2 regions of the Nocardioides sp. Root151 genome follow, and region 2 is predicted to be linked to the other one. Evidence: riboswitches for the same ligand, from Rfam matches in the RefSeq annotation. Region 2 holds a riboswitch; the other holds the start of a gene.
What was found. A riboswitch is a leader RNA that binds a small molecule or an ion and turns the genes downstream of it on or off. The one in region 2 is predicted to bind thiamine pyrophosphate.
Positions count from the first base shown of each region.

Region 1: it holds a riboswitch for thiamine pyrophosphate, as region 2 does, so the genes downstream of both, ASD66_RS05985 (thiamine ABC transporter substrate binding subunit) here and ASD66_RS02015 (thiamine phosphate synthase) in region 2, are expected to answer to the same signal.

Region 1 is NZ_LMGG01000001.1:1,258,390-1,273,385, reverse strand. Features, by position in the region: gene ASD66_RS06035 (NAD(P)/FAD-dependent oxidoreductase) at 1-422, shown strand, start outside; gene ilvA (threonine ammonia-lyase IlvA) at 433-1,716, shown strand; gene ASD66_RS06025 (DUF1918 domain-containing protein) at 1,830-2,042, shown strand; gene ASD66_RS06020 (hypothetical protein) at 2,050-2,712, opposite strand; gene ASD66_RS06015 (hypothetical protein) at 2,837-3,127, opposite strand; gene ASD66_RS06010 (diacylglycerol kinase) at 3,292-4,377, shown strand; gene ASD66_RS06005 (SDR family oxidoreductase) at 4,374-5,177, shown strand; gene ASD66_RS06000 (MBL fold metallo-hydrolase) at 5,210-6,220, shown strand; gene ASD66_RS25155 (carboxymuconolactone decarboxylase family protein) at 6,411-7,013, shown strand; gene ASD66_RS25150 (RNA polymerase sigma-70 factor) at 7,022-7,891, shown strand; TPP riboswitch at 8,053-8,185, shown strand; gene ASD66_RS05985 (thiamine ABC transporter substrate binding subunit) at 8,176-9,282, shown strand; gene ASD66_RS05980 (ABC transporter permease) at 9,279-10,907, shown strand; gene ASD66_RS05975 (ABC transporter ATP-binding protein) at 10,909-11,904, shown strand; gene ASD66_RS05970 (phosphatase PAP2 family protein) at 11,935-12,984, shown strand; gene ASD66_RS05965 (C40 family peptidase) at 13,278-14,627, shown strand; gene ASD66_RS05960 (acyl-CoA dehydrogenase) at 14,662-14,996, shown strand, end outside.
Region 2 is NZ_LMGG01000001.1:419,086-434,081, reverse strand. Features, by position in the region: gene ASD66_RS02055 (hypothetical protein) at 1-641, opposite strand, end outside; gene ASD66_RS02050 (sulfatase-like hydrolase/transferase) at 721-2,379, shown strand; gene ASD66_RS02045 (sulfatase-like hydrolase/transferase) at 2,483-4,162, shown strand; gene ASD66_RS24035 (flavin-containing monooxygenase) at 4,215-6,797, opposite strand; gene ASD66_RS02035 (ATP-binding protein) at 6,944-9,190, shown strand; gene ASD66_RS02030 (NAD(P)-binding domain-containing protein) at 9,236-10,288, shown strand; gene ASD66_RS02025 (sulfatase-like hydrolase/transferase) at 10,399-12,066, shown strand; gene ASD66_RS02020 (DUF1707 domain-containing protein) at 12,092-12,751, shown strand; TPP riboswitch at 12,795-12,905, shown strand; gene ASD66_RS02015 (thiamine phosphate synthase) at 12,904-13,482, shown strand; gene thiO (glycine oxidase ThiO) at 13,482-14,561, shown strand; gene thiS (sulfur carrier protein ThiS) at 14,558-14,743, shown strand; gene ASD66_RS02000 (thiazole synthase) at 14,740-14,996, shown strand, end outside.

The DNA.
Region 1 (14,996 bases), 840 kb from region 2:
TGCACCCCGACCACGTGCCGACCGGTCCGGTCTACTTCCCGACCCAACGGGTCGCGTGCACGCCGCTCGGCAAGCCCGAGGAGGGCCTGCGGGTGGCCGGCATGATGGAGTTCCGCAGCCCCGACGACCCGCTCGACCAGCGCCGCATCCAGGCCATCGTCGACGCGGCCACCCCGATGTTCACCGGTGTCGACTGGTCGCAGCGGCACGACGAGTGGGTCGGCTCGCGGCCGTGCACCACCGACGGCCTGCCGCTGGTCGGGGCCAGCCGCTCCGACCGGGTCTTCGTCGCCGGCGGTCACGGCATGTGGGGCGTGGCGCTGGGGCCGTTGACCGGCAAGCTGCTGGCCGGCCGGATCGCGGGCAGCTCCACCGCCGGTGACCGCGACCTGCTGAGCGCCTTCGACCCCCTGCGGAAGTAGCATCGGGGGAGTGACCCTCCCCGATCTCACTGGCGATCTCACCGGCGCCCAGCTCAGCGCGGCCGGTGTCGAACGCGCCGCCGACGTGCTGCGCCCGGTGGTCCGGCGTACGCCGTTGGAGCTGAGCGTGCGGCTCAGCGAACGGGCCGGTGTGCCCGTGCTGCTCAAGCGTGAGGACCAGCAGCTCTCCCGCTCCTACAAGATCCGCGGTGCGCACCACCTGATCGCCGGGCTCACTGACGCCGAGCGCGAACGCGGTGTGGTCTGCGCCAGTGCCGGCAACCACGGACAGGGTCTCGCACTGAGCTGCGCCACCTTGGGCATCCACGGTCGGGTCGTCGTACCCCAGAACACCCCGCGGCAGAAGCGGCAACGCATCCTCGCCCTCGGCGAGGGCCTGGTCGAGCTGGTCATGGTCGGCAGCTCGTACGACGAGGCGAGCGCGGCCGCCCACGCCGACGCGGAGCAGTCCGGTGCGGTCTACGTGCACCCGTTCGACGACCCGCGCACGATCGTCGGGCAGGGCACCATCGGGCCCGAGCTGGTCGAGCAGGCCCTCGAGGCCGGCCACGATCTCGGCACCGTGGTGGTGCCGATCGGCGGCGGCGGACTCATCTCCGGCATCGCGCTGTGGCTGCGTGAGCGGCACCCCGACATCCGCATCGTCGGCGCCGAGCCCGCGGGGGCGGCCAGCATGACCGCCGCACTGGGCCACGGGGCGCCGATCGGGCTGACCGAGCTCGACACCTTCATCGACGGCGCCGCGGTCGGCCGCGTGGGCGACCTGACCTACCCGATCGTGCGCGACCTGGTCGACGAGGTGGTGACCGTGCCCGAGGGGGCGGTGTGCACCGAGATGCTCGCGCTCTACCAGACCGAGGGCGTCATCGCGGAGCCCGCCGGTGCCCTGGCCAGCGCGGCCGTCTCCCGCATCGACGCGGGCGGCCGGGCGGTCGCGGCGATCGTGTCGGGCGGCAACAACGACGTCAGTCGCTACGCCGAGATCGTCGAGCGCTCGCTGCTCCACGAGGGGCTGCGGCACTACTTCCTGGTGACCTTCCCCCAGGAGCCTGGCGCGCTGCGGCACTTCCTCGAGGACGTCCTGATCGAGGGCGCGGACATCGTGGTCTTCGAGTACGTCAAGAAGAACAACCGCGAGACCGGGCCGGCCCTGGTCGGCATCGAGCTCGAGCGCGCCACCGATCTCGCCGAGCTGATGGAGCGCATGACGGCGAGCCCGTTGACCATCGAGCTGGTCCCGCCGGGGTCCCCGGTGTTCAGCTTCCTGCTCTGAGCCTCGCTGAGTTGCCCGAAGCCCTTGGCCTGCTCCCGGGAAGGGAGAAGACTGACCACTGAAGGGCGCGGTCTCGCGCCCCGGCGGTTCCGGCCAGGAAGGAGCGAACTGTGATGACAGGGATGCATGCGGGTGCGGGGGACCGGCTGATCGTGCACAGCGGGCACGTCGGCGAAGCGGAGCGTGAGGCGGAGATCCTCGAGGCGCGCGGATCGGAGGGCACCCCGCCCTTCCTCGTGCGCTGGACGGACGGGCACGAGTCACTCGTCTACCCGGGGCCGGACGCGCAGGTGCGGCCGGCAGGACAGGACCTGCCGCAGGAGTGACGGATGGTCAGGCCTCGTCGCCCGGGAGGTGCGGGTCGGCGAGGAGGTACTGCGCCAGCTTGCCGTCGTGGTCGCGGTCGTGCGGCTTGACCGGCTCGGGGATCATCCGGCCCTCGGTGGTGTCCCAGAAGTGGTCGACGCCCAGGCAGATGCGCCGGGCCACCTTGCCGGGCAGGCCGAGGTGCGGCACGTAGGGGTGGGGTCGCGTGGGCGAGTGCAGCTCCGCACCGTAGACGCGGTCGGCCAGGTCGGAGCGCGCCTCTGAGGTGGTGTGTTCGACGAGGGCGGTGACCACTTCCTCCTCGAGCGCCATGAACTCGTCGAAGCGCCGGTGCAGGTCGGCCCAGATGTCGTGCCACGGGCGGTGGATCGCGTGCGCCTCGCCGTACAGCTTGGCCTTGGTCTGGGCCATGGCGTACTCGAGGTCGCGGCTGGTGCGGGAGAACCGGTGGGCGACGTCGTTGCCGTCAGGCAGTCGCCGTCGTGCGGCCGGCACGAGCACGGCGTTCGCCGCGGCGAGGTGTCGGCTCGCGCTGGCCAGGAATGTGTCCGTGGCAGGGAAGCGGTCGCGCGGCCTGTCGTGTGTCGGCTTGTGCCACTCAGCGGTGGAGAGCCGTTCGTCGAGGACGTCGTGCGTGGCCTTGATGCTGTGCAGAAGCTTGTCGTGCATGGCCGTCATCTCCAGGGTCCCGAGCGAGCATGCGCTGTGCTCCCTTCCAGTGTGCGTCGCCGTACGCCGGAAGGGAAGGCACAGGCGCAGTGCCCGGCCCGTGGGAACTCGGCCCCGTCGGAACTCAGCCCTCTTCGAATTCGGCCTGCTCGAGGAACTCCGCGGCCACCTTCAGCAGCTGTACGGCGACCTCGGGGTCGAGGCCGGCCATGGTGACCTTCAGCCCGAGGTCGGAGCTCGGGTCGAGGTTCCAGTCCTCGTCGTCCTCGGCCGCCTGCGGCTGGCTGAAGTCGACCAGCTCGAGGAACATCCCCGGCTTCTCGCCACCGAGGGCGACGACGTGCAGCGACTCCGGGTCGCCGATGAACCGGGCTCCGACGCTGAGGGTTGCTTCGACTTCTTCTTCGTCGCTCATGGGTCCGCCTCCCGGACTCGAGGGTGTTTCTGAGGAGACTAGCGACGTCGCGAAACCGACCGTGGGAGACGTCGGTCGTCGAGCCCTGGGGTTCGGTTGTCGAGCTTGTCGAGACACGGTTGTCGAGCTTGTCGAGACATAGAACGTGTTCTAGGTTGGCTGGCATGAGCTCTGAACCCCTGCGCGTCGTCGGCTGGTCCACCGGAACGGTCGGGCGTCATGTCATCGCCGGCATCGACCGGCACCCCGATCTCGAGCTGGTCGGGGTCTGGGTCTCTGGTCCGGAGAAGGACGGCCAGGACGTCGGGCGCCTGGCCGGGCTCGACCGCGACCTCGGCGTCACCGCGACCACCGACCGCGACGCGTTGATCGCGCTGGCGCCGGACGCGATCGTGCACACCGCGATGACCGACGACCGCATCTTCGCGGCGATCGAGGACCTCCAGGCATTCGTCGCGGCCGGCATCAACGTGGTCTCCAGCGGACCGGTGCTGCTGCAGTACCCGTACGGCGTGCTGTGGGACGAGGCGCTCAGCTCCCTCGAGAAGGCCTGCGCCGAGGGTGGGGCGAGCCTGCACGTCAACGGCATCGACCCGGGATTCGCCAACGACGTGCTGCCACTGGTGATGACGTCGCTCTCGCAGCGCATCGACCAGGTGAAGGTCAGCGAGATCGCCGACTACTCGACGTACTACCAACCCGTCGTCATGCGCGACATCTTCGGTTTCGGCAAGCCGGTCGACGCCGACGACGTGATGCTGTGGCAGCCCGGAATCCTCAGCATGGGTTGGGGATCCGTGGTCCGGCAGATCGCCGCCGGGCTCGGGGTCACGCTCGACGAGCCGCTCACCGAGACCGTCGACCGGCGTCCGGCGCCGGTCGACACCGAGACCGTCTCCGTCGACATCGCCGCCGGCACGATGGGGGCAGTGAGGTTCCAGGTCATCGGCCGCGTCGACGGCGAGGACAAGATCGTCCTCGAGCACATCACGCGCACCGCCGAGGACCAGGTGCCCGAGTGGCCGACCCCGCCCGAGGGTGGCGGCTGCTACCGCGTCGAGATCACCGGTCAGCCGATGATGAAGGTCGACTTCACGCACCGTGGTGAGGACGGCGACCACAACGTCTCGGGCATGGTCACCACCGCACAGCGTCTGGTGAACTCGGTGTCCTCCGTGGTCGCGGCGGAGCCCGGCATCGTCACCGCGCTGGACCTGCTCCACGTGACCGGCAAGGGGCTGGTCTCTTGAGCATCCTCGACAGGTTCACCGTCACCGACCACGTCGCGGTCGTCACCGGGGCCGGTCGCGGGATCGGTGCGGCCACCGCCGTCGCACTCGCACAGGCGGGCGCCGACGTGCTGATCGCGGCCCGGCACGCAGACCAGCTGGAGGCGGTCGCCGATCTGGTGCGTGGTGCGGGGCGCCGTGCGGTCGTCGTACCGGCGGACCTGTCGGACACCGACGCGGCTGCGGGTCTCGCGCAGGCGGCGTACGACGCGTTCGGCCGACTCGACATCGTGGTCAACAACGTCGGCGGCACCATCCCGAACGCCTTCCTCGACACCGACGTGGCCTACCTGGAAGAGGCGTTCCACTTCAACGTCAGCACGGCGCACGCGCTGAGCCGGGCGGCCGTGCCGCTGATGCTGACCGGTCCGCCGGACGCGCAGAGGTCGATCGTCTCGATCAGCTCGATGATGGGGCGCGCGTCGGGTCGGGGCTACCTCGCCTACGGCACCGCCAAGGCGGCGCTGGCGCACTGGACCCGGCTGGCGGCCACCGACCTGGCCCCGCGCATCCGGGTCAACGGCGTCTTCGTCGGCTCGGTGATGACCAGCGCGCTGGAGTTCGTCGCCGGCGTGCCCGAGATGATGGAGCAGCTGGAGACCAGGACCCCGTTGGGCCGGGTGGGGGAGCCCGAGGACATCGCCGCCGGCGTCGTCTACCTGGCGTCGAGGGCCGGTCAGTACGTCACCGGGAAGCTGCTCGAGATCGACGGCGGCATCCAGCAGCCGAACCTCGATCTCGGTGTGCCGGACGTCACCTGAAGTGACCCGGCGGTACGTGACATGGTGGCCCGATGACTGACTGGACCGAGCCGGGAGCGTTCGAGGTCGCCCCCGGCGTGCACCGCATCCCGCTGCCCCTGCCGATGGACGGGCTGCGTGCGGTCAACGTCTACGCGATCGACACCGGCGACGGGCTGACCCTGATCGACGGCGGCTGGGCGATCGAGGAGTCGCGCACCCTGCTGGAGAAGTCACTGGCCTCGATCGACCGCCAGGTCTCCGACATCACCCGGTTCCTGGTCACGCACGTGCACCGCGACCACTACACGCAGGCCGTGACCGTGCGCCGTGAGTTCGGCTCGCACGTCTCGCTCGGCATCGGCGACAAGCCGACTCTCGACCTGATCCACGACCCCGACGTCGAGGAGGACCCGTACGTCGAGGTGCTGCGCACCTCCGGCGCGGGCCAGATGGCCACCGACTGGGGCACCTACACGGCCGAGATGACTCCCGACCTGACCCTGTGGGAGGCACCCGACACCTGGCTCAGCGGCGACCACGAGATCGCGGTCGGGCAGCGCACGCTCGAGGCGGTCTCCACGCCAGGTCACACCCAGGGCCACTACGTCTTCGCCGACCACGGCGACGGGCTGCTCTTCGCCGGCGACCACGTGCTGCCGACGATCACTCCCTCGATCGGCTTCGAGCCCAAGCTGGCCGGCCAGCCGCTCGGCGACTTCCTGAACTCGCTGGCGAAGGTGCGCGCCATGCCCGACCTGCGGCTGCTGCCCGCGCACGGTGCGGTCACCGGCTCGACCCATGCGCGGGTCGACGAGCTGACCGCACACCACGACGTACGACTCGACCTCTGTCGCGAAGCGGTCGCCGCCGAGCCGGCGTCGTCGTACGACGTGGCCGCCCGGCTGCCGTGGACCCGTCACGAGCGCAAGCTGAAGGACCTCGACCTCTTCAACTCGGCGCTGGCCACCCTCGAGACCCGGGCCCACCTCGAGCTGCTCGTCGCTCGCGGCGAGATGACCCGCACCCTCACCGACGGCGTCCACATCTACGCGATCCCCTGATGTAACGCGGGGTTACGGTCGCTCCACACGCGTTGTGACGCGTGCGAACCGTCAACAGCACCGCACAAGTCCGGACCCCTTCACAGGCTGACCCTTCACAGGCTGACCTGTCACAGATCCGGGACGGCCGGTGTCTTCATGGGCGAACGGGCTCCAGCAGGTGGGGCCCCGGGTCTCCGCAGGAGGAGCCATGCCCAGCAAGACGACCAGCAAGACGACCAGCAAGACGACCAGCAACTTCCGGATCCCCAAGGCCGAGCTCGACGGCATCTACGGCCGGATGCTCAGCGGCTACGCCAAGCGGACGTACGGCGAGGTGCCCGACTTCGCCTACGTGATGTACCACCACAAGCCGTTGACCAAGGCGATCCTTTCGTTCGAGGGCAAGGTCGCGAAGTTCAGCGCCCTCGACCCCAACCTGAAGTCGTACGCCGAGATGGCGAGCGCGGCGATGATCGGGTGCAGCTGGTGCATGGACTTCGGCTACTTCATGGCCCACAACAAGGGGCTCGACGAGGCCAAGATCCGCCAGGTGCCGGTGTGGCGCGACAGCGACGTCTTCACCCCGCTCGAGCGCGACGTCCTGGAGTACGCCGAGGCGATGACCGCCACCCCGCCCGAGGTCGACGACGAGATGGTCGACAACCTGCACCGCCAGCTGGGTGTCGAGGCCACCGTCGAGCTGACCGCGATGATCTCGTTGGAGAACATGCGCTCGCGCACCAACGCCGCGATGGGACTCGCCTCGCAGGGTTACTCGGACACGTGCGAACTGGCACCCTTGGCACGGTGAGACCACCCGTGAGCGATCCCTTCGTCGAGCACCGCAACCTGCTCTTCACGGTTGCCTACGAGATGCTCTCCTCGGCCGCCGACGCCGAGGACGTCGTCCAGGAGACGTGGCTGCGTTGGGCCGAGGTCGACCAGTCCGAGGTGCGCGACCCGCGGGCCTACCTGGTGCGGATCGCGACCCGGCAGGCGCTCAACCGGATGCGCACGCTCGAACGACGCCGCGAGTCGTACGTCGGACCGTGGCTGCCCGAGCCGCTGTTGACCACGCCCGACGTCGCCGACGACGTCGAGCTGGCCGACTCCGTCTCGACGGCGATGCTGATGGTGCTCGAGACGCTGAACCCCACCGAGCGCGCAGTGTTCGTGCTGCGGGAGGTCTTCGGTTTCGAGTACCCCGAGATCGCTGCCGCGGTCGACAAGTCGGAGCCGGCGGTGCGCCAGATCGCGAGCCGGGCCGGCAAGCACGTGCAGGCCCGACGCCCGCGGGCCGTCGTACCGGCGGACACCGAGAGCGTGCTGGAGCGGTTCATGGCGGCCGCGGCCGGCGGCGACCTCCAGGTCTTGATGGACGTGATGGCGCCCGACGTCGTCATGTTCAGCGACGGCGGCGGGCTCCGGCAGGCCGCACTGCGCCCGATCCACGGCCGCGACAAGGTGATGCGCTGGCTGGTCGGTGTGATGGGGCGCGACGCGGGTGTGATGACACTCGACACGGTGCAGGTCAACGGCCAGCCGGCGATCCGGTTCTTCCTCGATGGCGTGCTCGACGTGGTCGGCACGCTGCGCGTCGAGGCCGGCCAGGTCACCGAGATGTACCTCGTGCGCAACCCGCACAAGCTGACCCGGGCCGACAAGGACGTCGTGCAGCTGAGCCGCTGAGGTCGTACGCCGGCACGTCCCGTCGGTCGAGCGCGCCGCCGGGCGGTCGTACGGCGGCACTTGTGCGGTGCTGCTGACGGTTCGCACGCGTCACGACGCGTGTGGAGCGACCGTAACCCCGCGTTACTCGGGGCGGGCGGGGCGTGGGGTAGATTCGGGAGCTCAAGAGACAGGGGAGCCCTCCGGCCAGCGAGCCGGGGAGCTGAGAGTGCGGGCCCAGCAGACCACGCTGGCCGCAGACCCTCAGGACCTGATCCGGTTAGCACCGGCGAAGGGAGTCGGAGATGAACCGCGCACTGCGCACCACCCTGGCCACGATCACGGCCCTGACGCTGACGGGCGCAGCGTCGTGCACGCTGCTGGCCGACGACGGGGACGACTCGGGCGAGACCAAGATCGAGGCGACCGACGGCGTCGACCCCGCCGACGCGATCGCCGGAACCACCGTCACGCTCGTCACCCACGACTCGTTCAACCTGCCGAAGAAGCTGATCCGCCAGTTCCAGAAGGACACCGGCGCCACGCTGAAGATCCGGCCCTCCGGTGACGCCGGCAAGCTGACCAACGCGCTGGCGCTGAGCCAGTCGAACCCGATCGGCGACGTGGCGTTCGGCGTCGACAACACCTTCGCCTCGCGCGCGGTCGACGAGGACGTCTTCGCGACGTACGCCGCAGAGCTGCCCGGCAGCGCGGAGAAGCTGCGCCTCGAGGGCGACGCGGGGGACAAGCTCGCGCCGATCGACCAGGCCTCGGTCTGCGTCAACGTCGACACGGCCTGGTTCGAGAAGAACGACCAGGAGCCGCCGACCAGCCTCGACGACCTCACCGATCCGGCCTACAAGGACCTCACGGTGATCCCCGGCGCGGCGACCAGCTCGCCCGGCCTGGCCTTCCTGCTCGCCACGATCGCCGAGTACGGCGACGACTGGCCCGACTACTGGAAGGACCTCGTCGGCAACGGCGCCGAGCTGACCGAGGGCTGGACCGACGCCTACTACGGCGGTTTCACCGGCGGTGGCGACGGCGACCGACCGATCGTGGTCTCCTACGACACCTCGCCCGCCTTCACCGTGGACAAGAAGACCGGCGAGACCACCACCGCGGCCCTGCTCGACACCTGCTTCCGCCAGGTGGAGTACGCCGGCGTGCTGGAGAACGCGAAGAACCCGGTCGGCGGCCAGGCCGTCGTCGACTGGCTGCTCAGCCCTGAGGTCCAGGCCGCGCTGCCCGACAACATGTACGTCTTCCCGGTCGACGACTCCGTCGCGCTGCCGAAGGAGTGGGCGAAGTTCGCGCAGCAGCCGACCGAACCCTACGAGGTCTCCGCCGACGACATCTCCGAGCACCGCGCCGAGTGGCTGACCGAGTGGACGGACATCGTCAGTAGGTGAAGCGCCTCCTGACGCTCGCCGGGCTGGCCGCGCTGCCGGTCCTGGTGCTGGGTGTCTTCTTCGTGCTGCCGGTCACCGGCATGCTCGGGCAGGGGCTCTGGCCGGACGGCAGGTTCGCCCCCGGCGACGTGCTCGAGGTGCTGGCCCGGCCCCGGGTGCACCGGGTGCTGTGGTTCACCGTCTGGGTCGCGGCCACGGCCACGCTGGTGACGCTGCTCCTCGGCGTACCCACCGCCTATGCGCTGCACCGTCTGCGGGTGCCCGGACGCAGCGTGATCAGGGCGGCCTTCCTGGTGCCGTTCGTGCTGCCGACCGTGGTGGTCGGCATCGCCTTCGACCGGCTGGTCTCCACCGGCCCGCTCGAGGTGCTCGGCCTCGACGGGTCGCCGGTCACGATCATCGCGGCGATGGTGTTCTTCAACCTGGCGGTCGTCGTACGCACGGTCGGGGCGGCGTGGGAGGGACTCGACCCGCGACCCGGTGAGGCGGCCGCAGCGCTGGGCGCCTCCCCGTGGCAGGTGTTCCGGACCGCCACGTTCCCGGCGCTGCGCGGATCGGTCGTCTCCGCGGCCAGCGTCGTCTTCCTGTTCTGCTCGACCGCGTTCGGCATCGTGCTGGTGCTCGGCGGCCTGCGCTACTCGACCGTCGAGACCGAGATCTACCTGCTCACCACCAGCCTCTTCGACCTGCCCGCCGCAGCAGCCCTGTGCCTGTTGCAGCTGCTGGTGGTCACCGTGCTGCTCCTGCTCGCCGCCCGGGCCCGTTCGGCACCGGGCCAGGCCGCCCGCCGTCGTGTCGAGCCCTCCCGGGTCAGGTTGTACGACGCCCCGGCGTTGCTCGCGACCGCACTCGGGCTGCTGCTCGTCGCGGTGCCGATCGCCATGCTGGTCACCGGCTCGTTGCGGGTCGACGGGGCGTGGAGCCTGGCCAACTACCGGGCCCTCGACACGACCGGAGGCGACGGCCTCGTCGACGTCACGGTCGTCGAGGCGCTGGTCAACTCGCTGCGCACGGCCGTCGACGCGACCTGGATCGCGCTGCTCATCGGGGGACTGGTCGCGGTGATCGCGACCCGCCGCTCGCACGGCCCGGCCGAACGCCGGATCCGCGGACTGCTCGACGGCTTCTTCATGCTGCCGTTGGGGGTCTCGGCGGTCACCCTCGGCTTCGGCTTCCTGATCACCCTCGACGAACCCCCGGTCAACTTCCGCGAGTCGCCGCTGCTGGTGCCGATCGCGCAGGCCCTGGTGGCGATGCCGCTCGTGGTGCGCACCTTGGTCCCGGTGCTGGCCGGCATCGACGACCGCCAGCGCCAGGCCGCGCACTCGCTCGGCGCCTCCCCGCTGCGCGCACTGGTCACGATCGACCTGGCCGTGGTGTGGAAGCCGCTGCTGGCCGCCGCCGGGTTCGCCTTCGCCATCTCGCTGGGGGAGTTCGGTGCGACCTCCTTCCTCTCGCGGGTCGACCACCCGACGCTGCCGGTGCTGATCTACCGCCTGCTCGGCCAGCCCGGTACGCACAACTACGGCATGGCCCTGGCGGCGGCCGTCGTACTCGCCCTGGCCACGGCGTCGGTGATGTTCGTCGTCGAGCGGCTCCGGGTGCCGGGCGTGGGAGGGTTCTGACTTGCTGTCCCTCCACCAGGTCACCGTGGCGTACGGCGCCGCCGTCGCCGTCGACGACGTGTCCCTGGAGCTGTCGGCCGGCGAGGTGCTCGCGGTGCTCGGCCCGTCGGGCTGCGGCAAGTCGACACTGCTGCGCGCGGTCGCCGGCCTCGAGCCGGTCTCGGCAGGCCGCATCACGTTCGACGGTGGCGACCTCGCCGGGGTGCCGACCCACAAGCGCGGCTTCGCCCTGATGTTCCAGGACGGTCAGCTGTTCAACCACCAGAGTGTCGGCGCCAACGTCGGCTACGCGCTGCGCATCAGGCACCGGCCGCGCCGCGAGGTGGCCACCCGGGTCGAGGAGCTGCTCGAGCTGGTCGGCCTCGCCGGGTACGCCGACCGTGCCCCGGCCACCCTCTCCGGTGGTGAGCGGCAACGCGTCGCCCTGGCCCGTGCCCTCGCCGTCGAACCGCGACTGCTGCTCCTCGACGAGCCGCTGAGCGCACTGGACAAGTCCCTGCGCGAGCGGTTGGCCCTCGACCTGCGCGAGATCCTCACCCGCGCCGGGACGACGGCCCTGTTCGTCACGCACGACCACGAGGAGGCGTTCGCGGTCGCCGACCGGATGGCGCTCATGCGTGCCGGACGACTGGTCCAGGACGGCACGCTGGCCGAGGTCTGGGAGCACCCCGCCGACTCGGAGGCCGCGTCGTTCCTGGGCTACCCCACCGTGCTCGACGGCTCGGCCGCCGATGCCGTACTCACCGCGGCAGGTCTTCCGGTCGGGGACGGCGTGGCGCTGCGCAGGTCGGCACTCCGGGTGTCCGCGGAAGGCCCGCTGCACGGCGTCGTGCTGTCGTCGCGGGTCACCCCGGACGCCGTACGCGTCGAGGTCGACGTGCCCGGGGTCGGTGTCGTGGCATCCGTCACGTCCGACGGCACCGCGCCCCCGTCGCCCGGGCAGGAAGTGCGTCTCGAGGTGGCGCGGAACCGGCTCGCGGTGATCCCGAGACGTTGATCGTCGGGGGCGGTCCCCTAGACTGCCCGCGTGTATCGCCGTGCCTACGTCCTCCTCGTCGGGGTCGCAACGTTGATGGGCGCCCTCGCTGTCTTCACGGCGATCAGCCTCGGAGAGCGTGTGGTCGACCCCGAGGGCTTCCTCGGTCCGTCGTGGCTGCGGTTGCCTCTCCTGGTCTTCGGGGCGTTGCTCCTCGACATGCTGCCGCGGACGCTGTGGCTCTCGAAGATGAAGCCCAAGGCCATGTGGCCGATCGTGATGGAGCGCTGGCACTCCCACTGGAACCGCGAGCGGCTCACGCTGGTGGTCCTGGGCCTGGTCTGCTTCTACATCACCTACGTCAGCTACCGGAACCTCAAGTCGTTCCTGCCGCAGGTGCTCGGCGTCGACTACAAGTTCGACCGGCCGCTGCACCTGCTCGACAAGGCGATCTTCTTCGGGCACGAGCCGGCCACCGTCCTGCACGCCGTGCTCGGCACCAACTACTCCGCGCACGTGCTCTCGACGATCTACCTGTGGTTCCTGCCGATGGTGCCGTTGGTGCTGACCGCCTGGCTGATCTGGTCGAAGAACCTCAGCTACGGCTACTGGTTCGCCACCTCGCAGTGCCTGGCCTGGAGCCTCGGCACGGCGTCGTACTACCTGCTGCCGACGCTCGGCCCCGGCTTCGAGTACCGCTTCCTCTACACCGACCTCAGCCCGACAGGGGCGTCCCAACTGATGGAGGCGTTGTCCTACGGGCGCGTCGGCGTCTATTGGGGCGGGCGCGTCGATGCGGTGCAGTCTGTCGCGGGCTTCGCGAGCCTGCACTGCGCGATCACGCTGCTGGTGGCCCTGATGGTGCAGTACACGATCAAGGTCAAGTGGCTCAGCTGGGCGATGTGGATCAACTTCGGCATCACCGTCGTGGCCACCCTCTACTTCGGCTGGCACTACATCGCCGACGACGTCGCCGGTGTCGCGATCGCGGTGATCTCGTTCTACGTAGGTGGGCTGGCCTCCGGGCAGAAGTTCGACAGACACGGGTTGTCGAGCCATCCGACGACGACGACCTCGCAGATCCCCGTCGACAAGGACTGACCCGCCCCTCCTCCACACTCGCTCTTCCAGAACGTCCTGCGTCCTGGCTGCCCCGGCAGCCGGACCGCAGGACGTTCTGTCATTGCTGCCTCTTTCGGGACATCATCCGTGAATTACATCGATGTAATTCGGAAATTACACGCTTGTAGTTTGTCAAGGCGACACGCCGATACTTTTGAAAAATCTGGAAAGAAGTGTTTCTTTTGTGACTGGTGAGCACTAGCGTGCTCAAAGTGCCTCGGGCGATGGGGAAGTCGCCCGAGGTCTCCAGACAGACAAAGGGGCTGAATATCGTGCGACGGACCACCTCGGGCCGACCGCTGCTTGCCGGGCTCGCCGGTGTCCTCACGCTTGCCTTGTGCGTGCCGGCCGCCGTGGCCGACCCGGACCCGGGATCGGGCGGGGACACTCCGAGCCAGGCCGAGGTCGACGCCGCCAAGTCGGCCGCGACCAACATGAAGCGCACGGTCGCCAGCGTCCAGGCCGATCTCGTGATGGCCAACCAGCGGCTCCAGGAGGCCGGCGTGAAGGCCGGCCAGGCGGCCGAGGCGTACAACGCCGCCCGGTGGAAGCTCCAGGAGGCCCAGCGTGCCGCCGCCGCGGCCGACCGCAGGGCCGCCGGAGCAGAGTCCCGCCTCGAGGTCCAGACGGTCGCCTACAGCGACATGGTGGCCGACAACTACGAGATGTCGCCCGAGGTCACCGCCCTCTCGTCGATGATGAAGCAGGACGGCTCCGAGGCGATGCTCGACGACGCCCACACGATGTACACCGTCGACAGCTCGATCGAGGACATCACCAAGGCGTACGACGCCGCGGCAAAGGTCGCCGAGCTGGCCTCGGACCAGGCCGACGACGCCCACGACGCGGCGGCCGCCCTCGAGGTCGAGGCCGAGTCCGCCCGTGCCGAGGCCGAGGCGCAGGAGCAGGCCGCCCTCTCGGAGGCCAGCGCGGTGGCCGCGGAGAAGGACTCCCTGATCCGCGAGCTGGCCAACCTCCAGGACATCTCGGTGTCCCTGGCCTCGCGCCGCCAGTCCGCCCTCGAGGCCGCCGCCCAGCTGCGTGCGGCCAGGGCCGCACAGCAGGCCGCCGCCGAGGACGACGCGCCGGCCACGACGACCGTCGACCCGACTCCGACCACGACGTCCGACGAGCCGAGCGACGAGCCCGCGCCGCCGACCCAGGACCCCGAGCCGAGCGACCCGCCGAGCGACGAGCCCGCGCCGCCCACCCAGGACCCCGAGCCTGAGCCCGACCCCACACCGCCGCCCCCGTCCTCGTCGGGCGCGCAGGCCGCGATCAACTTCGCGCGGGCCCAGATCGGTGAGCCCTACGTGTGGGCGGCGGCAGGCCCCAACTCGTGGGACTGCTCGGGCCTGACCATGAAGGCGTGGGCCGCCGGTGGGAAGTACCTCCCGCACTACTCCGTCGGGCAGTACGACACCGCGACGCCGATCAGCTCCTCGAACCTGCGCCCCGGTGACCTGGTCTTCTGGGGATCCTCGAGCAGCCCGTCGTCGATCTACCACGTCGCGCTCTACGTCGGGAACGGCCAGATGATCCACGCGCCGCGCACCGGTCGTGACGTGACCCAGGAGTCGATGTACTACTGGATCCCGCCGAACTTCTACGCTCGGCCCTGAGGTCGCGCCGGCGCACAGTCGGTACGGTGGCGGCATGGCCACCGAGACCGTGACGCCCGAGCCCGACGAAGAGACCGCCGGCTACACCCGGCCCGACGTGGACGTGGCCGAGCTGACCCGGCTCCTCGACGGGAAGTACGCCGAGGTGCGGGGCCTGGTCCGCAGCAACCTGGTGCAGCACGCCGGCATCCTCGAGGAGGCCGAGACCCTCGACCTGCCGGCGTTCAAGGACCGGGTCAAGGACATCGTTCTCGACGTCGCCGGCACCGGGCAGACCGCGGTCGCCTTCCCCGCGGCGTACGGCGGGTCCGACGACACCGGGGCGGCGATCGCGGCGTTCGAGACGATGGCGTTCGGTGACCTGTCGGT
Region 2 (14,996 bases):
CCTGACGCCTTGTCCTGGCACCGGTCGAGCACGGTGTAGTTGGTCGCGCCCTCGTAGGGAACCGGGGTGCGGCCGGCCCGCTCGATCAGGTCGCAGGTCGCCGCGCGTTGCAGCCCCCGCGGCCGCGTGGCTCGCGCGGGGTGGTCATGCAGCAGGCCGGCGGCGGCTTCGGCGTACGCCGTCACGGTGGCGCACGGCGCGAGTCCGCTGAAGCTGATGGCGCGGGTGTGGCTGATCGGCAGGTGGACGAGGCACTGTCCGGAGTCCAGGTCGGCTCGGTAGGAGACGGTGCCGGCCAGGTCGCGTCGGGCCAGTCGGTGCCGTTGCGTCTCGCTCAGGAGGGTGTAGACGTCGGCCTTGACCGAGCTGTCGGACATCCAGCAGGAGTGGGGCTTGTCGGCCTGCGGGACGGCTCCCGTCGTACGCGCGCCCGCTGGATCGGCCGCCCGCAACAGCGCGCAGGGGTCGAGGGCGGCGGCCTTCTCGGCCACCTCGACGGCGTTCCGGTCGGGGTTGGTCTGCGCGGCGCGCTCGACCCGGGGGAGTGCCGACAGCGCCTCCTCCTCGTCGTCACCGAAGCAGCCGCTCAGGAGCAGCACCGCGAGGACGGCGACCAGGGTGGAGATGCGGCGACGGGGCATGTCGCGATGCTCCCCAGCGCACGGCTCCGCCAAACTCGTGATAAAAGTATAGTGACTCGGGTGACTTTGGAGGCTTTGCGTGAAGAAGAGAACAGTGGCAGCGATCCTCGGGACGGCCGTGCTCGCACTCGCCACGTTCGTGGGCGCGGCGCCGACCGCGGGCAGCGCCCCACCGGACGATGAGACCGAGGCCCGCCCCAACATCGTGTTCATCCTGATGGACGACTTCTCCACCGAGCTCCTGGAGACCATGCCGACTGCGCAGCAGATGAAGGCCGAGGGCGCGTCGTACGACAACTCGTTCGTCATCGACTCGCTCTGCTGCCCGTCGCGGGCGGCCCTGCTGACCGGCCAGGCCCCGCACCAGACCGGCGTCCTGACCAACACGCCCAACGATCCGGACAACCCGATCGGTGGCTACGAGGCGTTCGAGCAGTACGGCAACACCGCCAAGCAGTTCAGCGTGACCCTGCAGGACAGCGGCTACACGACCGGGTTCATCGGCAAGTTCATGAACCGCTACGAGGCGAAGACCGTCGACGGTGAGCTGGTCGCACCCCCGAAGGTGCAGGGATGGAGCGACTGGGAGGCGATCCTCGGCGGCGGCTACAACGGGTGGGGCTACAAGAGCACCTATCTCGACGACAACGGCGACGTGCAGCTGCGCAACCATCCGAAGCCGGCGCTGACCCAGCCCGTCGAGGCCCGCGACCAGCGCTACGCCACGAATGTCGCGGCAGACAAGGCGATCGACTTCATCGAGCGCCACGACGACGAGGACGCGCCGTACTTCCTCGAGATCGCGACGTACGGACCGCACAGCCAGCTCCAGGCCGCCTACCCCGACAGCCCGCAGTTCCCCTCGGCGTTCGCGGACCGCGCGCCGGCCGGCGATCCGACCGGCGGCAACTGCGGCCTCGCCGCCTGCGGTGACCTCACCCTCGACGACCTCGTCGGGTACGGCGACGACCGCACCGACAACGCCCCGACGTACCTGCACCGCGACGGGCGTACGTCGCCCGCACCGGCCTGGCGCACCAACGAGGTCTCGCTGACCGACGACCAGGCGCTGACCCGCTACCGAGACCGGGCCCGGATGGTGCAGTCGATCGACCGGCTGATCGCGCGGGTGCGCGCGGCGGTCGGTCCGAACACCTACGTCTTCCTCACGGCAGACAACGGCTTCCACCTCGGCCAGCACCAGCTCAACGGCGGCAAGGGCACGCCCTACGACAGCGACAGCCGGGTTCCGCTGGTGGTGGTCGGTCCCGACGTCCAGCCCGGCGCGCGCAACCAGTTCGTCAACAACATCGACCTGGCGCCCACCTTCGAGGCGCTGGCCGGAGTGGAGAGTCCGGCGTTCCGGGCAGGCAACTCGTTCGCGGGGTCGCTGAGCGCGCCGAAGGTGGCCGGCGGGCGCTACGCGTTCTTCGAGCACACCTACGCCAAGACCCAGCCCGGCGAGGTCGACACGGACCAGGGGTCCGGCGGCACCATCGACATCATCCCGTCGTTCATCGCCGTGCGGAGTGCCCGCGGACTGCTGGTGCGATTCGACCTCGACAACGCCTGGACCAGCACTGACCACGCATGGGAGCTCTACCGCTACGACGTGCCGTGGGAGGACCGCAACGTCTTCGCGGAAGACCACGCCGAGCCGTGGGTGCAGGACCTCAAACGGCGCATCGAACGCTTCGACGGGTGCCGCCCGGCAGTGTGCAGGTCCTTGAGCCGCTGATCGCATGGCCGGCTCCGGCCGGTCGATGCCCGATTCCGCTGCGCGCGTGGGTAGTCTCCTGCCAAAATGCAGTGAAAGACTGCAGAAACATCGGGGGAGAACAATGGGGCGCAGGTCCTGGGGAGCCGCTGCGTCCTGCGGCGTGCTGTTGCTCGTCGCGTTGGTGCTCGGCGGCCTGCCGACGCGCGGTCCCGCGGCCGTTCGGGACGACGCCACGATCTCCCAACAGCGCGTGGACGATCGTCCCGACATCGTCCTGATCCTGATGGACGACTTCTCCATGGAGCTGTTGTCGACGATGCCCGAGGCGCAGCGCATGGTCCGCGAGGGGGCGGCGTACCGGAACTCCTACGTGGTCGACTCGCTGTGCTGCCCCTCGCGGGCCGCGCTGCTGACCGGGCAGGCGCCGCACCAGACCGGGGTGCGCACCAACACCCGCAACGGAACGCCCGCCGTCGGTGGCTACCCGGCGTTCGCCGCGCACGACAACCCGCGCAAGCAGTTCAGCGTGGCCCTGCAGGGCAGCGGCTACACGACAGGGTTCATCGGCAAGTTCCTCAACGTCTACGACGTGCGCCGGGTCAACGGGAAGATCGTCCCGCCGCCCAAGGTGCCCGGTTGGGACGACTGGCAGGCGATCCTCAGCGGTGGCTACAACGGTTGGGGCTTCCGGTCGACGTACCTCGACGAGGACGGCACGATGCGGTTGCGCACCCACGCCAAGCCACCGCGGAACGCCTCGCACGAGGAGCGTGACCGCGGCTACGCCACGAACGTCACTGCCGACATGGCGGTGCGGTTCCTGCGCGATCACCGCGACGACACCTCGCCGTACTTCCTCGAGATCGCCACCTACGGCTCGCACGCCCAGATCCGCAAGGCCTACCCGGGCAGTCCCGCCTTCCCCTCGGCCTTCCGGGACCGGGCTCCCCGCGGAGACCTCGACGGCGGCAACTGTGGCCTGAAGCGTTGCGGCTCCCTGAGCCTGCGCGACCTGTTGGGGTACGACGACCCGCGCGACGACAACGCGCCGACCTACCTGCGTCCCGGCGGGCGAACGGCGCCGGCACCGGCCTGGCGCACGAACCCGATCATCCTCTCCGACAAGTCGGCGCTGCGGCACTACCGCGACCGGGTCCAGATGGTGCAGTCGATCGACCGGTTGATCGCCCGCGTGCGACGCGAGGTCGGCCCGGACACGTACGTCGTGCTCACCGCCGACAACGGGATCCACCTCGGCCAGCACCAGCTCAACGGCGGCAAGGGCACGCCGTACGACTCCGACGTACGGGTGCCGCTCGCCGTCGTCGGGCCCGACGTGGTGCCCGGCCGTCGGTCCCAGTTCGTCAGCAACATCGACCTCGCCTCGACCTTCGAGGAGCTGGCCGGCCGGGAGAGCCCGGCCTTCCGCTCCGGCACGTCGTTCGCGGCCAGCCTCCGGGCGCCGCAGGCCCGGGGCGGGCGCTACGTCTTCTTCGAGCACACGTGGTCGAGGTCGCGGCCCGCCGAGTTCGACCCGGACAAGGAGTCCGGTGGGTCGACAGACGTCGTGCCGTCCTACATCGCGGTGCGCAGTGCCCGCGGGCTGCTGGTGCGCGTCGACCTCGACAAGGACTGGCGCGGCACGGACTATGCGTGGGAGCTCTATCGCTACGACGTGCCGTGGGAGGACCGCAACGTCTTCGCCGAGGACCACGCCAAGCCCTGGGTGCGAGACCTCAAGCGGCGGATCGAAGAATTCGACGGGTGCCGCCCCGCGGTCTGCCGGGCACTGTCCCGCTGAGATGTGCCGGTGACCGGGCGGTGGGTGTCGCCACCGCCCGGCCGCCACCGGGTCAGACGCCGGCGGGCACCCGGTCGAGCTGACGCACCAGGAAGTCCGCGGCGGCAGCCCGCTGGTCATTGCCTCGGGCCACGGCCAGCGACATCCAGAAGACGCCGTGGGCCAGCCCGTCGAACCGCACCACCCGGGTGTCGACGCCGCTCTCGGCGATCTTCGCGGCGAGCAGCTCGGCCTCGTCGCGAAGGGTGTCGCACTCATTGGTGATCACCAACGTCGGCGGGAGTCCGGACAGGTCCGCGGTGTCCAGGGCCAGGCGCGGGTCGGCCAGGTCGTCGGGCGACCCGACGTACTGCTCGCCGAACCACGCAAGGTCGTCGAGCCCGATGATGTGGTCGGTGGCGAACTCCTGACGGGACGCGGTCTCGATGCTGGCGTTGACCAACGGGTAGACCAGCACCAGGCCTGACAGCTCCGGGCCGTCCTTCGCGGCCCGGAGCGCAGCGGCGGCGGCGAGGGTGCCACCTGCCGAGTCGCCGGCCAGGGCGATGCGACGAGCGTCACCGCCGTGGGAGGCGATGTTCTCCGCCGTCCACAGCAGGGCGGCGTACGCGTCGTCGTGGGCGGCCGGGAACCTGTGTTCCGGAGCACGGCGGTAGGTCGCGGACACCACCATCGCTCCGGTGCGCACCGCGAGGTCACGGGCCGGTTCGTCGGCCACGTCGAGGCTGCCGCCGACGAAGCCGCCACCGTGCAGGTAGACCAGCACCGGCTTCTCGTGACCGTCGGACTCGGGCGTGTAGATGCGCACCCGCTGGTCTGCGTGCTCGCCGTACGACGCCTCGACGACGCGAGCGACCTCCTTCTTCGGGGCCTGCATCTCGACGAAGGACTCCACGACCGCGCGGGTGCCCTCGACTCCTACCGCCCGGAAGCCGGTGAACTGCTGGTCCTTGAGCGCCTGGACCACGAACATCACCGACGGGTCCAGCGCCCGCGAGCAGCCGGCACCGTCCAGCTGTCGCGAGGTCTCGGCAAACCGGAACCCGCGATAGTCGTGCGCCTGCACGTTGTCGCAGATCGCCCGGTAGCGCGGCGCGCCGCCCAGGTAGACGAGGACGCGACGCGGCTTGCCGGGGATGTTGGCACCCATGTACCAGGACGAGGCCGACTTCGGCAGCAGCGTCATCTCGGAGATGGCCGTGGTCTCCGCGACCCACTGGTCCTGCGCCTGCTCGCTGGCGTCGATGACGTGGTGGCCGTGCTCGGCCATGTAGCTGATCGTGTCGCCGATGAGGTCTATGTGGTCCTCGATCGCCAACGGCATGTTGTAGAGCACCGACGGGCTCTGCGGGCCGGTCACCATGAACAGGTTCGGGAAGCCGTGCACCGTGACGCCGAGGTAGGTCTGCGGGCCGTCGGCCCACTCGTCGGCCAGCCGTACGCCGTGACGCCCGGTGATGTCCATCGCCAGCAGGGGGCCCGTGCAGGCGTCGAACCCGGTGGCCAGGATGAGCACGTCGAACTCGTGGACCGAACCGTCGGCAAGTCGCACGCCCTCGGGCACGACCGCGGCGATCGGGTTCGCGGCGACGTCCACCAGCGAGACACTGTCGCGGTTGAACGCCTCGTAGTAGTCCGTCTCCAGCGGGGGTCGCTTGGTCCCGTAGGGGTAGGTCGTGGGGGAGAGCAGGTCAGCGGTGGTCGGGTCGGTGACTCGTTCGCGGATCCGCGAACGGATGTAGTCGGCGGCGGTGTCGTTGGCGTCCTGGTCGAGCAGCACGTCCGCGAAGCTGTCGATGAAGAGGCGGAAGCCGCCGCGGTCCCAGCGGTCGTCGAAGATCGCCCGGCGCTCCTCCGCGCTCACCGCGAGGGCAGACGGCTGTACGTCGGAGTACGGCACGCCGAGGAAGTGGTTGCGTGACGCTGCGCGGAGCTCTGCGTAACTCGCCTTCTCGGTGGCCTCCTCGGCCGGGTCGGTGGCGTAGTTGCCGATAGGGGTGGCGAAGTTGGGGGTGCGCTGCAGCACGGTGAGGGAGTCGGCCACCTTCGCGATCTCGCTGATCGCCTGGATCCCGCTCGAACCGGTGCCGATGATGCCGACCCGCTGGCCGGACAGGTCGACGTCCTCGCGCCAGTTGCCGGTCAGCAGGGTACGGCCGGCGAACGTCTCGATGCCGGGGAAGTCCGGGGTCTTGGGGACCGAGAGGGTGCCGCCGCCGGAGACGAAGAACCGTGCGGTGTGCTCGCGGTTGTCGTCGGTGGTGACCCGCCACAGGCTCGCGTCGTCGTCCCAGGTCACCGACGTGACCCGGGTGTCGAACGTGACGTCGCGGCGTACGTCGAAGCGGTCGGCGACATGGTTGAGGTACTTCAGGATCTCGGGCTGCGCCGGGTAGCGCTCACTCCAGTGCCACTCCTGCTGGAGCTGCTCGTCGAAGGAGTAGGAGTAGTGCACGCTCTCGATGTCGACCCGGGCGCCCGGGTACCGGTTCCAGTACCAGGTGCCGCCGACGTCACTGGCGGCATCGAAGGCGTGGACGTCGAGGCCCATCTGGTCGCGGAACTTGTGGATGGCGTAGATGCCGGCGAATCCGGCACCGACCACGATGACGTCGTGGGTCTGGTCCTGGGTCATGGTTTCTCCTCCAGTCGGCGGAGCGCCATCGTGACCGCGGTCACACGGCCGGGGCGCGGGTGGAACCACCCGTTCGCCCACCCGTTTCCTCCCGCGGGCGGGCAGACCGTGGCACGGGTCACAGTGCGCGACTAAGGTCTCCCAGCATGAGCCCCGGCACCGGTGAACGGCTGACGACCTTCATCGGCCGTGACGACATGTTGAGAGACGTGCGCTCGCTGGTGGGCTCCTCACGGCTGGTCACGCTGACCGGGACCGGCGGCGTCGGCAAGACCCGGCTGGCCCTCGAACTGATCGAGCGCACCCGGCACCTCTTCGCCGACGGCGGTGTCTTCGTCGACCTGGCCAGCCTGGCCGGAGCCGCGGCGGTGGCGCCCGCGATGGTGTCTGCCCTCGAAGTCGCGGACCAGTCGACCCGCACGCCACTGGAGCAGCTGTGCCGGCACCTGGTCGGCAAGGCGATGCTCCTGGTGATCGACAACTGCGAGCACGTGCTCGACGAGGTGGCAGACCTGGTCTCCGAGCTGCTCGACGTGGCGCCCGCGCTGCGGATCGTGACCACCAGTCGTGAACCGCTGGGCCTGGCGAGCGAACAGGTCTTCCCGGTCGGACCGCTCGATCTGCCCGAGGCAGTGCGGCTGCTGGTGGACCGCACCAGACACCAGGTTCCCGACTTCGCCGTCACCGAGGCCAATCACGACGACGTGGAGCGGCTGTGCGCGACGCTGGACGGGCTCCCGCTGGCGATCGAGCTCGCGGCCACCCGGTTGCGCAGCCTGTCGGTCAGCCAGCTGCTGGAGCGGCTCGACCACCGGTTCCAGCTGCTGAAGGGTGACGTCAGGGGCCGTCTGCCGCGACACCAGGCGCTCTGGGACCTGGTGGACTGGAGCCATGAGCTGTGCGGTGCGGAGGAGCGGCTCCTGTGGACCCGGTTGTCGGTGTTCCGCGGAAGCCTCGACCTGGCCGCGGCGGAGGCTGTGTGCGGGTTCGGCAACCTGGCGCCGGAGCGACTGCTGGACGTGCTCGACCAGCTGGTCGCCAAGTCGATCGTCATCGCGGAGTCCGGCGGTGCCGAGATGCGGTATCGCATGCTGGTGACGATGCGGGAGTACGCCGCGGAGAAGCTCGACCAGTCCGGCGAGGCGGACGAGCTGAGCCGTCGGCATCGTGACCACTACCTGGCCCGTGCGGAGTCGATGGTCGCGGCCTGGTGCGGGCCGGGCCAGCCGGCGGCCCTGGCGGCGATGCGGCGCGACCACGCCAACGTGCTCGCGGGCCTGGAGTGGTCGACCACCACCACGGGAGAGGAGGAACAGGCGGCCGCGTTCGGTTCGCTGCTGCGCTACCACTGGATCGCCGGCGGCTTCCTCAGCGACGGACGGCGCTGGCTGGAGCGGATCCTGGCCCTCGATCTCGGACGGACCCCGGAGCACGGAGCGGCGCTGTGGGTCGCGGCGTGGGTCTGCCTCATCCAGGGTGATCGTCAGGCGGGGAGCGTCCATCTCGAGCATGGTCGTGCCTTGGCGCTGGAGCTCGAGGACGAGCACCTGCTGGCGCACGTGGACGCCTGGACCGGGATCCATGGGTTGTTCAGTGGCAACCTCGGTCCCGCGATCGCGGCGTTCCGGCGTGCGCTGGTCACGTTCGAGAAGGTCGGCGATGATGCCGCTGCCCAGACCGCGATGTTCCAGCTGGCGATGGCGGAGTACTTCGAGGTGGGGCCGACCGAGGCCTTGGCCACGTGCCGTGAGGTGCTCGCGCTGAGTGCGCCGCGCGGCGAGGGCTGGTGCCGGGCCTACACGCTGTGGATCGCCGGCATGTGCCACTGGCGCCTCGGCGACCAGGTCTCGGCCAGGGCGGCTGCGGTCGAGGCGCTGGAGCTTCAACGCGACTTCCAGGACGGGATCTGCATCGCGCTCACCCTCGAGCTCACGTCATGGATCGCGGCGGCCAACGACCACCTCGAGAACTCGGCTGCCCTCTTCGGGGCGGCCACAGCGGTGTGGCGACTGCTCGGCACCGACATCGACGCCTTCGGGCCCGACATCAGCGCCGACAGTCGGCGCATCGTCTCGCACGTGGACGCCGCGATCGGGCACCCGCAGGCCGAGCGGCTGCGTGAGGCGCAACGGGGGCTCGACCGCGTGGGGGCGGTGATGCTCGGGCTCGGCACCGCTGCCGTCGCCACCGGCAGCCCCCGGGACAGTCCGCTCACCAAGCGCGAGCAGCAGGTGGCCGAGCTGGTCGCCGAGGGACTGAGCAACCGGCAGATCGCCGAGCAGCTGGTGATCTCCAACCGCACCGTCGACGGTCACCTGGAGCGGATCCTGGCCAAGCTGGAAGTGCGCTCACGGACCCAGGTGGCCACCTGGGTGATGGGCCAGCGGTCCTGACCCGCGGCACGGCATAACCGCCGGGCGTCGGGCGTTGACGTGGGTGTGCACATCCTCGACTCCCTCGTGATCGGCGCCGGGCAGGCGGGGCTCTCCACGAGCTTCCACCTGCGCCGCCTCGGCATCGACCACGTCGTGCTTGACGCCAATCCGCAGGCGGGCGGGGCCTGGCAGCATCGTTGGGACTCACTGACGATGGCCGACGTGCACGGTGTCGCGGACCTGCCCGACGCACCGGCGCCCGGTCGGTCGCACGACCGGGCGAACGAGGTCGTCCCGTCCTGGTTCGCCGACTACGAGGGCGCGCACGGACTGCCGGTGATCCGCCCGGTCGATGTACAACGTGTGGAGGACGACGACGGGCTGCTGCGGGTGTCCGCCGGCCCGCGCCACTGGCTCACCCGCACCCTGGTCAACGCCACCGGCACGTGGACCCGGCCGTTCGTGCCGACGTACCCGGGCATCGACTCGTTCGCGGGGGAGCAGTGGCACACCGCCGACTACCCCGGCCCGGAGCGCCTCGCCGGCAAGCGGGTGCTCGTCGTCGGAGGTGGCGCCTCGGCCGTGCAGTTCCTCGGTGAGCTGGCGCCGATCGCGGACACCGTCTGGGTGACCCGGCGTGAACCGGTCTGGCGCACCGACGACTTCACGCCCGAGATCGGCCGGGCCGCGGTCGCCATGGTCGAGGACCGGGTCCGCCGCGGGTTGCCGCCGCGCAGCGTGGTCAGCGTGACCGGCCTGGTGCTGCGCGAGCAGGAGCGTGCGGCCGAGCGGCTGGGCGCCTACGACCGGCGCCCGATGTTCGCCCGGATCGAGCCGTACGGCGTGCGCTGGGAGGGCGGCACCTTCGAGGCTGTCGACGTGATCCTCTGGGCGACCGGCTTCCGGCCGGCGGTCTCGCATCTCGCGCCGCTCCACCTGCGCAGCGAGTACGGCGGCATCCGCCTCGACGGCACCACATCGGTGGCCGACCCGCGAGTGCAGCTGGTCGGCTACGGGCCCTCGGCCAGCACCATCGGCGCGAACCGGGCCGGACGTCGTGCCGCGGTGGCGGTCTCGGGCTTCCTCGGGTCCGACGGGCTGACCGCCGCGGGCTGAACAGCTCCGACTGACCCCTCGGGCGGCTCGCCGAAGGATGGACCCGGTCGGGGATCCGTCACTGCCGTGTGTGAAACTGTAGTAAGTCACTACAGATAAGGGTTTTAAAAATGCGGTACAGGTTCTCTGGCGGCGTCCTCGGCACACTTCTGCTCGTCGTGACCCTCGTGATGGGTCCTTTCTCGTCGGCCGGCCAGGGCGCCAGCCAGCCCTCGTCGGCCGGTGCGGCCGGCGACCGGCGCCCCAACATGGTGCTGATCCTGATGGACGACTTCTCCATGGAGCTCCTCTCGACGATGCCGAACGCGCAGCGCATGGTGCGCCAGGGAGCGTCGTACCGGAACTCCTACGTCGTGGACTCACTGTGCTGCCCCTCGCGTGCTGCCCTGCTGACCGGCCAGGCGCCGCACCAGACCGGAGTGCTGACCAACACGCGCAACGGCACGCTGGCCGTCGGCGGCTACCCGGCGTTCGTCGCGCACGACAACCCGGGCAAGCAGTTCAGCGTGGCCCTCCAGGGCAGTGGCTACACCACGGGATTCATCGGCAAGTTCCTCAACCTGTATGAGGCACGTGACGTCGACGGGCACACCGTGGCGCCGCCGAAGGTTCCCGGGTGGGACGACTGGCAGGCCATCCTCGGCGGTGGGTACAACGGCTGGGGGTTCCGCTCCACCTACCTGGACCGGGACGGCAACCTGCGGCTGCGCAACCACCCGATTCCGCCGTTGCGTGCGCCCCGACGAGTGCGAGACAGCCACTACGCCACCAACGTGACCGCGGCCAAGGCGGTGCGGTTCATCCGCGGGCACCGTGACGACGCGGCGCCGTACTTCCTCGAGATCGCGACCTACGGCTCGCACGGCCAGCTCCGCAAGGCCTACCGGAACAGTCCGACCTTCCCGCCGGCGTTCCGCGACCGCCCGCGCGCTGGCCTGGCCAACGGCAACTGTGGACTCAAGGCGTGCGGGTCCCTCAGGCTGCGCGACCTGTTGGGGTACGGCGACCCGCGGCGTGACAACGCGCCGACCTACCTGCGTCGCAACGGACGGACCGCGCCGGCTCCTGCCTGGCGGACGAACCGGATCACGCTGACCGACCGGGCGGCACTGGGCCACTACCGCAACCGGGCCCGCATGGTGCAGTCCATCGACCGGCTGATCGGCCGGGTCCGTGCCGAGGTCGGCCCGAACACATATGTCTTCCTCACCGCCGACAACGGCATCCATCTCGGCCAGCACCAGCTCAACGGGGGCAAGGGCACGCCCTACGACTCGGACGTGCGGGTGCCCCTGGTGGTGGTGGGTCCGGGAGTGGCGCCGGGCCGGCGTGGCCAGTTCGTGAACAACATCGACCTCGCCCCGACGTTCGAGGCGCTGGCCGGTCTGGACAGCCCGGAGTACCGCTCGGGTTCCTCGTTCAAGGCCAGCCTGCGCGCGCGACGGGCCCCGGGTGGGCGGTTCGCGTTCTTCGAGCACACCTGGTCGAAGTCGCGGCCCGGTGAGGTCGATGCCGATCGTCAGACCGGTGGCATGACCGACCTCGTGCCGTCGTACATCGCGGTGCGTGGGCGTCGTGGGCTGCTGGTGCGCTTCGACCTCGACAACTCGTGGCGCGGCACCCGCTACGCTTGGGAGCTCTACCGCTACGACGTGCCGTGGGAGGACCGCAACGTGTTCACCCAGGACCACCGAAAGCCCTATGCGCGCGAGCTCATGCGTCGCCTGCGGGCCTGGGACCAGTGCGCTCCGGCCCGCTGCCGGGCACTGACCAGATGAGGGTGCGGCCGCTAGTCTGACGGGCATGGAGGGCACGCCGGGACCCCACGAGATGCGCATCTCTGACGCCGACCGTCACAAGGTCGCCGAGGTGCTGCGCGACGCCGCAGCCGAGGGACGGCTCGACTTCGACGAGCTCGACGAGCGGCTCGACGCGACGTACGCCGCGAAGGTGTACGCCGACCTCGTGCCGATCACCGCGGACCTGCCGATGAAGGGCGTCGAGCCCGTCCGTCCACAGGAGCCCGTACGCCAGGCGGCGTCGTTTCCGGCCAACGTGCGTGCCCCCGTGCACCGGTCGTCGCTGGCGATCATGGGCGGCCAGGACCGCCGTGGGGTCTGGCAGGTCAACGGCACGCACACCGCCTTCGCGATGATGGGCGGCATCGACATCGACCTGCGCCAGGCGATCCTCACCGAGCATGAGACCACGATCATCGCCAACACGGTGATGGGCGGCATCGACGTCATCGTCAACGCGTTCACCGTCGTGGTGGTCGAGGGCTTCGGCATCATGGGCGACTTCAGCCAGGGCCGCGACCGTGTCGAGGCCCAGCTCGGTCCGGACTCGCCGATCGTCCGGGTCAAGGGCTTCGCGCTGATGGGCGGCGTCACGGTCGTGCGCAAGCCGATGCCCGGCGAGGGCAGGCGCTGGCGCGGGCACGGCGCGCTGCCCGGCCACTGAACCCACGGTTCTCATGGCCTGCTGATTGCGCTATGGTCGCAGCACATTCCACCACGGGTGCTCGCGGCAGCGGGCTGAGATGGGGCTGAAGCCGCTCTGACCGTTGAACCTGAACCGGGTAATGCCGGCGCAGGAAGCGAGGAGCGATTTCCGTGCTTGCACGTATTTTCTGTCTGGTCGACACGACCGACGACCTGTTCCTGCTGCCCGCTCTCGCCGACGCGGGAGTAGACGGCTTCCAGGTGCGGGCGAAGTCCGCGACCACCCGCTCGCTGATGGCGTGCGTGGCGGCAGCGCTCGACACGGGCGCGATGGTCGTGGTCAACGACCGGCTCGACGTGGCGCTGGCTGCCGGCGCCCACGGTGTGCACCTCGGTGCCTCGGACCTGCCGGTGGCCAGCGCCCGACGGCTGGCGCCCGACCTGGTCATCGGGGCCACCTGCCGTGACCTCGCGTCACTGCGCCAGGCCGCTCTCGACGGAGCGACCTACGCCGGGTTCGGACCGTTGTTCGAGACCACCTCCAAGGCCGGACTGCCTGCCCCACTCGGCCTCTCGGCCCTGTCCGCCTGTGTCGGCCCACTGCCGCTGATCGGCATCGGCGGGGTCTCGGCGGCCACGGCACCGGCCGTCCTCTCGGCCGGCGCCCACGGTGTGGCGGTCATCGGCTCGATCTGGCGACAACCCGATCCCGTGCAGGCAGCGAAGGAACTCGTGAACGCGGTCGCCTGATGCGGGTGCTCGTGCTCGGCGCAGGGATCATCGGGCTCTCGTGCGCTGAGGAGCTGTTGCGCCGCGGGCACCAGGTGTCCGTGGTCGACCCCGCGCCGGGCGCCGGTGCGTCGTACGCCGCCGCCGGGATGCTCTCGCCGTCGAGCGAGGTGTGGCACACCGATCTCGACCTGCTGCGACTCGGGCTGGCGAGCCTGCAGCTGTGGCCGTCGTACGCCGCCGGGCTGGGGGTTCCCATGCACCGCACCGGAACCCTGCTGGCCGGCTTCGACGGCGGCGACCTGCAGCAGGTGCAGCGGCAGGTGGCCCTGCTCGACACCGTCGGCGTCTCGGTCGATCTGCTCGGTGGAGCCGCCGCGCGGCGGATCGAGCCCACCCTGTCGCACCGTCTGACCGGTGCCGCGCTTCTCCCTGACGACCACAGCGTCGATCCTCGCGCGGTGGTCGCGGCACTCCTGTCTCGTGTGGGAGGTGCCCAGGACGTCCCGGACGTGGGGGATCACGACGTCACGGTGATCGCCACCGGTGCCCGGCTGCCCGAGCCCTGGTCGCACCTCGTGCGGGGTGTGCGCGGCGAGATCCTGCGGGCCCACACCGACGATCCGCCGACACGGACGATCCGCGGATGGGTGCACGGCGAGCCGCTCTACGTCGTCCCGCGGGCCGACGGTGGTGTGGTCATCGGGGCCACGTCGGAGGAACACGACGCCGACCCCGTCGTGACGCTCGGCGGCGTCGCCCGGCTTCTCGAAGGCGCCCGACTGCTGGTGCCGGGCCTGGACCGGGCCACGTTCGTCGAGGTGTGCGCCCGCGACCGCCCCGGCACCCCGGACAACCTGCCGCTGGTCGGTCCGGCGCCGGGTCGCAGCGACGTGGTCCTGGCCGCCGGCTTCTTCCGGCACGGCGTGCTGCTCGCGCCCCTGGCCGCCCGACTGGTCGCCGACCACATCGAGACCGGGCACCTCGACCCCGCCCTCGACCCTCGCCGCTTCGACCTCGCCGCTGGGCGGGTCGACGCGGACCGACTCGTCCATGCGCCGAGCGGGCGCGATTCGACGTACAGGAAGGACAACGCATGAAGATCACCCTCAACGGAGAACCCGCCGACCTGCCCCCCGGGAGTGCGGTCGCCGTGCTCGCACCGTGCGCCGGGAGTGCCGTCGCGGTCAACGGCAGTGTGGTGCCGCGCAGCGCGCACGCCACACGACACCTCGAGGACGGCGACGTGGTCGAGGTCGTGACGGCGGTGCAGGGCGGATGAGCCTCGTCATCGCAGGAGTTCCCCTGCCGTCCCGACTGTTCCTCGGCACCGGCGGCCTGCCGCAGCTGTCCCTGCTCGACCCCGTGCTCGACGCCGCCGCACCCGCGTTGGTCACGGTGAGCATGCGGCGCACGTCGAGCACCAGGCCCGGCGGACTGCTCGACGTGCTGACTCGGCGCGGCCTGCGCATCCTGCCGAACACCGCCGGCTGCCTCTCGGCCCGAGAGGCAGTGCTCACCGCCGAGCTGGCCCG